3 regions of the Peribacillus sp. ACCC06369 genome follow, and region 2 is predicted to be linked to each of the others. Evidence: riboswitches for the same ligand, from Rfam matches in the RefSeq annotation. Region 2 holds a riboswitch; each other region holds the start of a gene.
What was found. A riboswitch is a leader RNA that binds a small molecule or an ion and turns the genes downstream of it on or off. The one in region 2 is predicted to bind S-adenosylmethionine.

Region 1: another riboswitch for S-adenosylmethionine. It lies ahead of mtnK (S-methyl-5-thioribose kinase); the one in region 2 lies ahead of QUF78_RS03270 (sugar ABC transporter substrate-binding protein).
Region 3: another riboswitch for S-adenosylmethionine. It lies ahead of metK (methionine adenosyltransferase); the one in region 2 lies ahead of QUF78_RS03270 (sugar ABC transporter substrate-binding protein).

Annotation. Positions count from the first base shown of each region.
Region 1 covers NZ_JAUCEN010000002.1:3,073,070-3,076,349, forward strand. Annotated here, with positions in the region: gene QUF78_RS15710 (pyridoxal phosphate-dependent aminotransferase) at 1-507, opposite strand, end outside; gene QUF78_RS15715 (nitrilase-related carbon-nitrogen hydrolase) at 606-1,004, shown strand; gene QUF78_RS28040 (hypothetical protein) at 957-1,199, opposite strand; SAM riboswitch class I at 1,431-1,584, shown strand; gene mtnK (S-methyl-5-thioribose kinase) at 1,663-2,865, shown strand; gene mtnA (S-methyl-5-thioribose-1-phosphate isomerase) at 2,880-3,280, shown strand, end outside.
Region 2 covers NZ_JAUCEN010000002.1:514,371-517,650, forward strand. Annotated here, with positions in the region: gene QUF78_RS03265 (GTPase domain-containing protein) at 1-949, shown strand, start outside; SAM riboswitch class I at 1,047-1,152, shown strand; gene QUF78_RS03270 (sugar ABC transporter substrate-binding protein) at 1,271-2,383, shown strand; gene QUF78_RS03275 (sugar ABC transporter ATP-binding protein) at 2,440-3,280, shown strand, end outside.
Region 3 covers NZ_JAUCEN010000002.1:4,783,300-4,786,579, reverse strand. Annotated here, with positions in the region: gene pckA (phosphoenolpyruvate carboxykinase (ATP)) at 1-713, opposite strand, end outside; SAM riboswitch class I at 1,130-1,293, shown strand; gene metK (methionine adenosyltransferase) at 1,457-2,650, shown strand; gene QUF78_RS24215 (hypothetical protein) at 2,811-2,978, shown strand; gene QUF78_RS24210 (hypothetical protein) at 3,015-3,164, shown strand.

The sequences.
Region 1 (3,280 bases), 2.6 Mb from region 2:
GGCTTTAACTAGCACTTCTTTATGTATGTCATTGTATTTCGGAAGAAAATCATTTTCTTCTGTCAAGGGCATCAGTTCGGTCTTTGCCTGTGCTAAAACGACACCGGAAAGATAATCCGGATAGCCGGGGTCTGGAACAAGGATCGTATCACCTGGATTCAATAAACACTGCGGCAGTTCGACAAGACCTGCCTTTCCCCCGAAGAGAATCGCCACTTCACTATTCGGATCCAGCTTGACACCATATTCACGTTCATAAAAGACGGCAGCAGCATCTTTTAAATATTGATGTCCCCGAAACGGCGAATATTTATGATTAATCGTTTTTTCAGCGGCAACCTGCAAACTTTTCACGATATGTTCAGGCGTCGGTTGATCAGGGTTTCCCTGGCCTAAATTAATGACATCATGACCTTGCGCCGTAATCGCATTGACTTTTGCGACTAGAGAGGCAAAAAATTGCTTGGGCAGTTTTTGAAGTTGTCTGGATTTTTCGAATTGCAACATTTATACACCTTCTCTGAAATTTCTTGAAATTCTAGTCACAAATGATATATGTTTATCATAGTCTTGTAAAGCATTTTTTACATGTGGGGTTTTTAACGATGAAGTGGAAGATTGCCTGCATTCAAATGGATATTGCCTTCGGGCAACCAGATATCAATTTTCAGGTTGCAGAACAATGGATGGAAAAAGCAGCAATGTCCAAACCCGATATGGTTATTTTACCAGAGCTTCGGACAACAGGATACGACTTGACCAGGTTAAATGAGATTGCTGATGAAGAAGCAGAAAAAACGATTGAATGTTTAAAAGATCAGGCAAAGAAACACCAGTTTCACATAATTGGGGGTTCCGTTGCCAAAAGAGCAAGCAAGGGCATCTATAACAACATGATCATCATCAATAAGCATGGAAATCTCATTAAACAATATGATAAGCTTCACTTATTTCAGTTAATGGATGAACATCATTTCCTGCAGCCAGGTGAAAAAGATGGTTAATTTACTCTTGATGAAAAAATATGTGCTGGATTCATTTGTTATGACATTCGTTTTCCTGAATGGCAGCGAGCCCATACCGTTCAAGGCGCCGAAGTTCCGTGCTTTTGTAACTTTATTGAAGTCCAAGGTGCCTGTCAAGAGTTCGTTTGCTTCTCCGGATTCACCTATGATATTCCCCCATGGATCAATAATCAAGGAATATTATTGACATCCGAACCTGAACGGTTAACGGCTACAACATATGATTGGTTCTCAATGGCACGGCTAATCAATAAGGCTCTCCAGTGATCGAGTCTGGGCTTTGGCCATGAACAAAATACCCGTATTCGAAGATAGTCGGCCGGATTATTATTAATTTCCCCATTGACAAACTATTTAAAAAGTTGATATTATTTTCCCGAAGATTAAAATTTCAGAAAACATATACTCTTATCAAGAGCAGGCTGAGGGATAAAGGCCCTATGAAGCCCAGCAACCGACTGTAATACCATTGTGAAATGGGGCGGATTCACCGCCGGATTATAAAATCCACAGAGCACGGTGCTAATTCCACCAGAATTCATTTTCTGGAAGATAAGAGGTCCGAAGCCAAAACTTCTGCCTCTTTCTATATGAAAGAGGCTTTTTTATTCTTATTTTGAATCTGGAGGGGAAAAGAATGACTCAAAACCATTCAAATTTTAAGAGATTGACAAACGAAACTGCTATAACCCTTGCAAAAAAACTTGGGTTGGTCAATGCGGATGCAAGTTTAAACTGTAAAGAAATCGGCGATGGAAATTTAAATTATGTTTTTCATATTACAGACACAGTCACAAACAAAGGAATAATAATCAAACAAGCTGTCCCTTATGCCAAGGTACTTGGTGAAAGCTGGCCACTGACATTGAAAAGGGCATCCATTGAAGCGAATGCACTGATTCATTTCAGAAGCTATTGCCCCGAATTCGTACCGCAAGTCTATTATTCGGATGAACAGCTTGCCATCACAGTCATGGAAGATTTATCGCACTTGAAAATCGTTAGAAAAGGCTTGATCGATGGCGATCAATATCCATTGCTTTCACAGCATATTGGTGAATATGTAGCGAAGACGGCATTTTATACATCAGATTATCATTTAGAACCATCCGCGAAAAAGGAAGTGGCCCGACATTTCACGAATCCGGAACTCTGCAAAATCACTGAGGTCTTTATTTTCACGGATCCATTTTTTGAGGAACTTCCGGGAGATTTCGAGCTGGAATTGACTGATGCCGCCAAAAATATTTGGAATGATCAAGAAGTGATACTTGAGGTCGCTAAGCTGAAACAAAGCTTTGAAACCGAGCAGGAAGCCTTGCTTCATGGAGATTTACATACTGGAAGTATTTTTGCAAGTGAAACTGAAACAAAGGTTATTGATCCGGAATTCGCTTTTTATGGGCCCGTTGGTTTTGACCTTGGTCAATACACCGCCAACCTTCTCTTTCAGGCAATTACACGAAATGGCGCTGGAAAGGAAGAGATTTTCTCACACCTTCATGAATTTTGGAATGCCTTTGAAGAAACTTATACCGAATTATGGGAAGGCCAAAATAAAAGCCCATTCCGCCATGTGAAAGGTTATCTGCCTTATTTACTGACAAAATTCAAAAAAGATGCATTCGGTTTTGCCGGCTGTGAACTGATTCGACGAACCATTGGCCTTTCCCATGTTGCCGATTTAAACGTCATTGAAAATAAAGATACAAGGATCGCTGCCAAAACGGCAACATTGGAAATTGGTGCATTTTTAATTAAAAAACGGGAAGAATTGGATGTTCCAGCTGTCATTGAAGCGTTGAAGCAACGTACACTGCCATCTTATTCAACCCTTTAAAAGGAGACCTGCACATGACTACACTAGCACCCTTACCATATTCGGTACAATGGGATGATACCCATATTACATTATTAAATCAACAAGCCCTTCCTTCCATAACAGAATTTATTGAACTTCATTCTGTTGATGATGTATATGACAGCATATTGACATTAAAAGTTCGTGGTGCCCCAGCAATTGGACTGACGGCTGCATTTGGTGTTGCACTTGGTGCCAAACAGGAAACAACCGCTGAATTAGGGGAATTCAAGAAAAATGTAACGAGGCATATTGAAAAACTTGCTTCTTCACGGCCAACTGCAGTCAACCTTTTTTGGGCGTTAAGGAGGATGGAGAATACGTTGAAAACAGCGCAAAGCATTTCAGCTGCCAAGGAAGCACTTGTATCGGAGGCCCAAGCCATCTTTGCTGA
Region 2 (3,280 bases):
TTTATCTTATCTGTTAGAAAAACGGGCAGCCAATGAACGGAAATGCGAGCATTCCATCTCTTGGAATGAACAGATGGAGGTTAAACTGAATGGTGCGGTCAATCAACTGGCTGATTTGGAAAAAGAAAAAAGTGAAAATATCATAAGGTCTTATAGTTCGCTTAAGGATGAAGTGAAAAATCAGCTTTCATCTAAAATTCCTGAATTGCTGAGGGATTGCTCTAAATCGTTAACGGAAAGCAGTGATTTCAGTCAGGTCCATGTACAGTTAAACCAGGAAATGAATGAGCGGATTCAAGCATTCATTTCTGACAAGATCATGCCTCAATATTACCGTTCTCTTCAAGATTGGATTGCCAGTTCCCAAATGGAGTTCTCACAAAGCCAGCAGTTTATGGATGAAATGAGTGCCGGGTTCAATGAATTATACAAAGAAGAACGGATCACGCTGGCAGGTGACTTTAGGGTATTGGATGACTGGCGCCGTGATGCCGACCGGATGACAAGCAGTATCCGCATCGAAAACGTTAATATCCTTTTGCGCAGAACTCCATCACAATTGCTGCTTAAAGGAGCAGGGAAGCTGTTTGGGGCGATACCGCAAAATAAAGCCAATATGTACAATCGTTATAAGAAATACCTGGAAAGTGAAGATTACCTAGATGTTGCCGAAATGATCACGGAACGTTTCCTTACCCAATTTGGATTGTTTGAAAAATCTTTGGATCGGGACATCTCACTTTTCTATCGCAGTTCCTTTGCGTTACTTCAAAAAACGATAGAGCAAACGCAGACAGAAATCAAAGACTACCAGGCTGCATTGGAGCATATGAAAGAAAATCCGGAAGTTTACCGTGACCCGATCACTTTGTTCGAAGTGAAATTACGTCAGTTGGAGAGACTTGAAAAAATCGAGAAAAAGCGTCTAGCCCAGCTGCAAAGAAAATGAAAAATAACGGGGAACATTTCAAATATTCGAAAAACTATTGACTTTACGACTATATCCCTATAAAGTGATAATTACGAAAAACGTAACACAATATATTCTCTTATCAAGAGTGGCGGAGGGACTGGCCCTAAGATGCCCAGCAACCGTTCCATTAGGAATTGGTGCTAAATCCTGCAAAACAGAAATGTTTTGACAGATAAGAGAGGGATAAGTCTGCAGAACAGCTGATTAAACCTCTCTATATTAATAGAGAGGTTTTTGTTTTGGGACTTACACCAACTTAACTGATAAGACTAATAAGAAAATATGGAGGGGAACAAGATGAGAAGGTCTATTAAAGGGATATTCATTTCAGCCATCGCTTCGGCTTTGCTTTTAACGGGTTGCTCTACAGGGCAGAGTTCCACAGAATCGAAGAAAGAAGAAAAAGTATCATTTGAAAATGTCCCGGAAAGATTTGCTAATGGGGAAGGAGCCAAAATCAAAGTGATCCGTAAAATTGGCGGTGATGATCATACGGCCCAATACTTAGCAGGAGCGAAGGAAGAAGGAGAAGCACTGGGGTTTCAAGTGGATACATATACAGCCAATGGTGATACGGCTAAATTTCATGATGCGATCGCACAGGCTTTGCAGGAAGATTATGACGGCTATATCATCTCCCATGGTGATGATGCAGCAACAGTGAATGACGTTCAAAAGTTGGTTGATGCAGGCAAAAGCGTTGTTACATTCGATTCAATAAGCGATCTAACTAAAATAGAAGGCGTAACATTAACATCACAGGATGATGAAGCGTTGGCAACACTGGCTCTTGATAAACTGATAGAAGAACAGAAAGGTGAAGCGGCAATTGCGTATCTTTGGGTGGATGGTTTCCCTCCAATGGTGAGAAGAAATGCTGTTTATCAGGAGAAATTAAAAGAAAACCCTGGAATTAAAGAAGTCGAAAGATTCGGAGTGGCGTCTGCAGATACTTCGGTTCAAACACAAAATGCTGTAGCCGCAATGCTGAATAAATACCCTAAAGGTAAATTGGATGCCATTTTCGCAACATGGGATGCCTTCGCTATCGGTGCCGCCCGGGCAATTAAAGAAGCGGGACGCGATGAAGTGAAGATATACGGAATTGATGTGTCGAATGCAGACCTTCAGGAAATTCAATCAGCTGGCAGCTCATGGTCCTACACGGCAGCAGTCGATCCCAAGTTGATCGGTGCAGTGAATATGAGGATATTGGCGAAAAAATTAGCGGGCGAAGAAACGCCGCAAACCTATGACTTAGAGGCTTCACTTATTTCACAAAAGGAAATCCAAGCTTCAAAAGAAGCGGTAAATATGGCAAATCTGTCTGGTATTGTCGAAGGATGGGGTGTATCAGCGGAATTTGAAGAAGATTGGATGAAAGTTTTGAAAGATCATTATAAAAAGTAAAAGGGGACACTCTCTTTCCAGTGAAGGGAGTGTCTGTTCAATAAGGGGGAATGGACATGGGCACGCAACTAGAAATGAAGAAAATCTCGATTGAATTTCCGGGGGTGAAGGCGCTTAGTGAAGTTGATTTTTCTGTACAATCAGGGAAAGCCCACGCATTGGTCGGTGCTAACGGAGCAGGGAAATCGACGTTAATGAAAGTTTTATCGGGAGCCCATGTTCATTATTCAGGTGACATATTCATTGATGGGGTGAAGCAGGATATCCGCTCACCAAAAGAGGCGCAGGAACAAGGCATTCAAATTGTTTATCAGGAAGTGGATACGGCCCTCATCCCTTATTTAACCGTTGGGGAAAATGTGATGTTGAATGATATTGTCCAAAACATGGGAAAAAAACAGATGGTCCAATGGAAAGAGCTGCACAATAAAGCCTCTTGTATTCTTGAAGATATGAAAATTCGTGTCCCTTCGAAAAAGCTGGTAAGAGACCTTACCTTGGCTGAAAAACAGATGGTCCTGATAGCAAGAGCCGTTTCGACAGAATGCAAATTCCTGATTCTCGACGAACCAACTGCTCCGTTAAGTCATACGGAGACGACAGAGCTTTTTCGAATTGTAAATGAATTGAAGCAAAAAGGCGTGGGAATCATTTTCATTTCACATCGTCTGCCCGAGATTTTTGAAATATGTGAGGAAATTACGGTCATGAGGAATGGGGAGCGTGTCACTTGTCGAAAAATGGAAGACATCACCCGTAACGAAGTGGTAGAGAATATGCTCGGGAAAACCATGGAGGAACAGTTCCCTGAAGTGAATTCTTCGATTGGCGACGTTATTCTTGAAGTGAAGGGATTGTCAGATGCAGAGAAAGTTAAAAATGTTAGTCTCCATATTA
Region 3 (3,280 bases), 4.3 Mb from region 2:
CCTGTTCCAGACAGTCCGAAGAATAAAGCGACGTCTCCTTCACGTCCTACGTTAGCAGAGCAATGCATTGGAAGGATTCCAGCCTCTGGAAGTAAGTAGTTCATGATCGAGAAGATCGATTTTTTCATTTCTCCTGCATATTCCGTTCCGCCGATCAGGATGGTACGGCGTTCAAATGAAACGATGATGAAAGTTTCGGATGAAGTCCCGTCCACCTCTGGGTCTGCTTTGAAATTAGGTGCCGAAAGAATTGTGAATTCAGCTTCGTGACCTCTTAATTCCTCTTCGTTCGGACGGATGAACAAAGTATGGGCAAAAAGATTATGCCAAGCATATTCATTAACAACTCGGATGGGAAGACGTGATGATTCGTCTGCACCAGCGAAACCTTTGAAAACGAAAATCTCTTCTTTTGCTTTTAGGTAGTCAACTACTTTATTATATAGTTTATTGAAAACATCTTCAGAAATTGGCTGGTTCACTGAACCCCAATCGACTTTATCCTTAACGGATGATTCTTCCACGATATATTTATCTTTAGGTGAACGACCAGTATACTTGCCGGTTTCAGCTTTTACTGCACCAGTTGATGTTAGTACGCCTTCATTTCTGCTTAATACTTTTTCGACCAATTGAGGAACTGAAAGTTGAGTTTGAACATTGTTTCCTGTTAATAACTGGTGTAACTCATTAGAAACATCTACAGAATTCATATATGAGGTACCTTCCTTTGTTTAAGTTTTTATATTACAATTAGTATAACACATTCATTTAAATAGTCTATACTATTTCTTTTAATTTGTGATTATTTTCAACTGGTTTCGTTAATCATTTTTCCTTATTAAGGCGCAGGAACCGAGTCAATACAATTGCATATACTTACATGGAGTGAAAATTTTATTTTAAATAGGAAGTAATTAAGCAACATATTTCTAATTGGCCATTCCTGTTAGTATGCTTTATTTTCTATTATTAATGGCAATTTTCAACATTTCTATTCGCCTTCTACCTTGGAAACCCTTTGAAGACGCTGAAACAACCCATTTTTTCAAGTGGGCGGATATGTTCTTTTTAGAAAAACATTGACAAGTTCCAACCTGATACGATATTATCTTAAATTGTACGGATTCTCTTATCCCGAGTTGGTGGAGGGACAGGCCCTTTGAAACCCAGCAACCTGCCATATTGAACTTGACTCCAAGATCGATCGCCGAAAATAAAGCGATGGTTCTTCAAGGAATAGTGGTGATGGTGCTAACCTGAGCAAGGTAAAAAACCCTTGAACGATAAGAGTGAAAGGATAGAAGACAGAATTTTAAACCTTTCCTCATTTGCCAGGGAAGGTTTTTGTGTATTTATAAGTAATTCTGTGTCTATAGTTGAAACTAATGAGGGAAACGAGTTCCGTAAAAAATCAGGCTTATGCCTACAACATACTAACTTCCAAGGAGGAAATATGATGTCAAAGAAACGTCTATTTACTTCTGAATCTGTTACAGAGGGCCATCCGGACAAAATTTGTGATCAGATTTCAGATTCCATTTTAGATGCTATCCTTGCTAAGGATGCAAATGCACGTGTTGCGTGTGAAACAAGTGTAACAACAGGTCTTGTGCTTGTTGCTGGTGAAATTACAACATCCGCTTACGTGGATATTCCGCGTATCGTTCGTGATACCATTGCAGGAATTGGTTACACACGTGCGAAATATGGTTTCGATGCTGAAACTTGTGCTGTATTGAGTTCCATTGATGAGCAGTCTGCTGATATCGCAGCTGGCGTCGATAAAGCATTGGAAGCTCGTGAAGGAAACATGTCAGAGGAAGAAATCGATGCAATCGGTGCAGGGGACCAAGGTCTTATGTTCGGATTTGCTTGTAATGAAACAGAAGAGCTTATGCCACTTCCGATTTCCTTGGCACATAAACTTTCATTCCGCTTGGCTAAAGTTCGTAAAGATGAAACTCTTGCTTACTTACGCCCTGATGGTAAAACACAGGTAACTGTGGAGTATGATGAGAATAACCGTCCTGTACGTGTAGATACGATCGTTATCTCTACACAGCATGATGCAGAAATTACGCTTGAACAAATTCAAGCCGATATAAAAGAACATGTGATTAAAGCAGTTGTTCCAGCTGAATTGATCGATGCTCAAACTAAGTACTTCATCAACCCGACCGGCCGTTTCGTAATTGGCGGACCTCAAGGGGATGCTGGTCTTACTGGACGTAAAATCATCGTTGATACGTACGGCGGATACGCTCGTCACGGCGGTGGTGCATTCTCTGGTAAGGATGCTACTAAAGTTGACCGTTCTGCGGCATATGCAGCGCGTTACGTTGCGAAAAACATCGTTGCCGCTGGCCTTGCTGACAAAGCGGAAGTTCAATTGGCATACGCAATTGGTGTGGCAGAGCCTGTATCGATCTCGATTGATACATTCGGAACTGGTACAGTTAGCGAAGAAGTCCTAGTTGACCTAGTTCGTGCAAACTTCGACCTTCGTCCAGCTGGTATCATCAAAATGCTTGATCTTCGTCGCCCAATCTACAAACAAACAGCTGCATACGGACATTTTGGCCGTACAGATGTCGATCTTCCATGGGAACGCACGGATAAAGCAGAAACATTAAAAGCACAAGCATAATCCATAAAAAAAGGTGTCCCGCAACAGCGGGGCACCTTTTTTTATGGATTAATTTTGCCTTCAGGGGGAATAATTCAAGAAATCGATAGTTACTCTTGAGTTTGGAGCTTTCTCGTGAATTGGAGCAAATACTCGCGTGTTATGTGCGTTTACTCGTGGATTGGAGCAAATACTCGCGTGTTATGTGCGTTTACTCGTGGATTGGAGCAAATACTCGCGTGTTATGTGCGTTTACTCGTGGATTGGAGCAAATACTCGCGTGTTATGTGCGTTTACTCGTGAATTGGAGCAAATACTCGCGAGTTATGTACGTTTACTCGTGAGTTAGGAGTATTTACTCGCGAAATTAGCATTTACTCGTGAAATGGGAGCAAATACTCGTGAGTTATGTGCTTTTACTCGTGAGTTAGGAGCAAATACTCGTGAAATGGGAGCAAATACTCGCGAGTTAGGAACGTTTACTCGTGAATTGGAGCAAATACTCGTGAGTTATGTACGTTTACTCGTGAGTTAGGAGTATTTACTCGCGAAATTAGCATTTACTCGTGAGTTAGGAGCAAATACTCGCGAGTTATGTGCATTTACTCGTGAGTTAGGAGCAAATACTCGCCAGTTATATACGTTTACTCG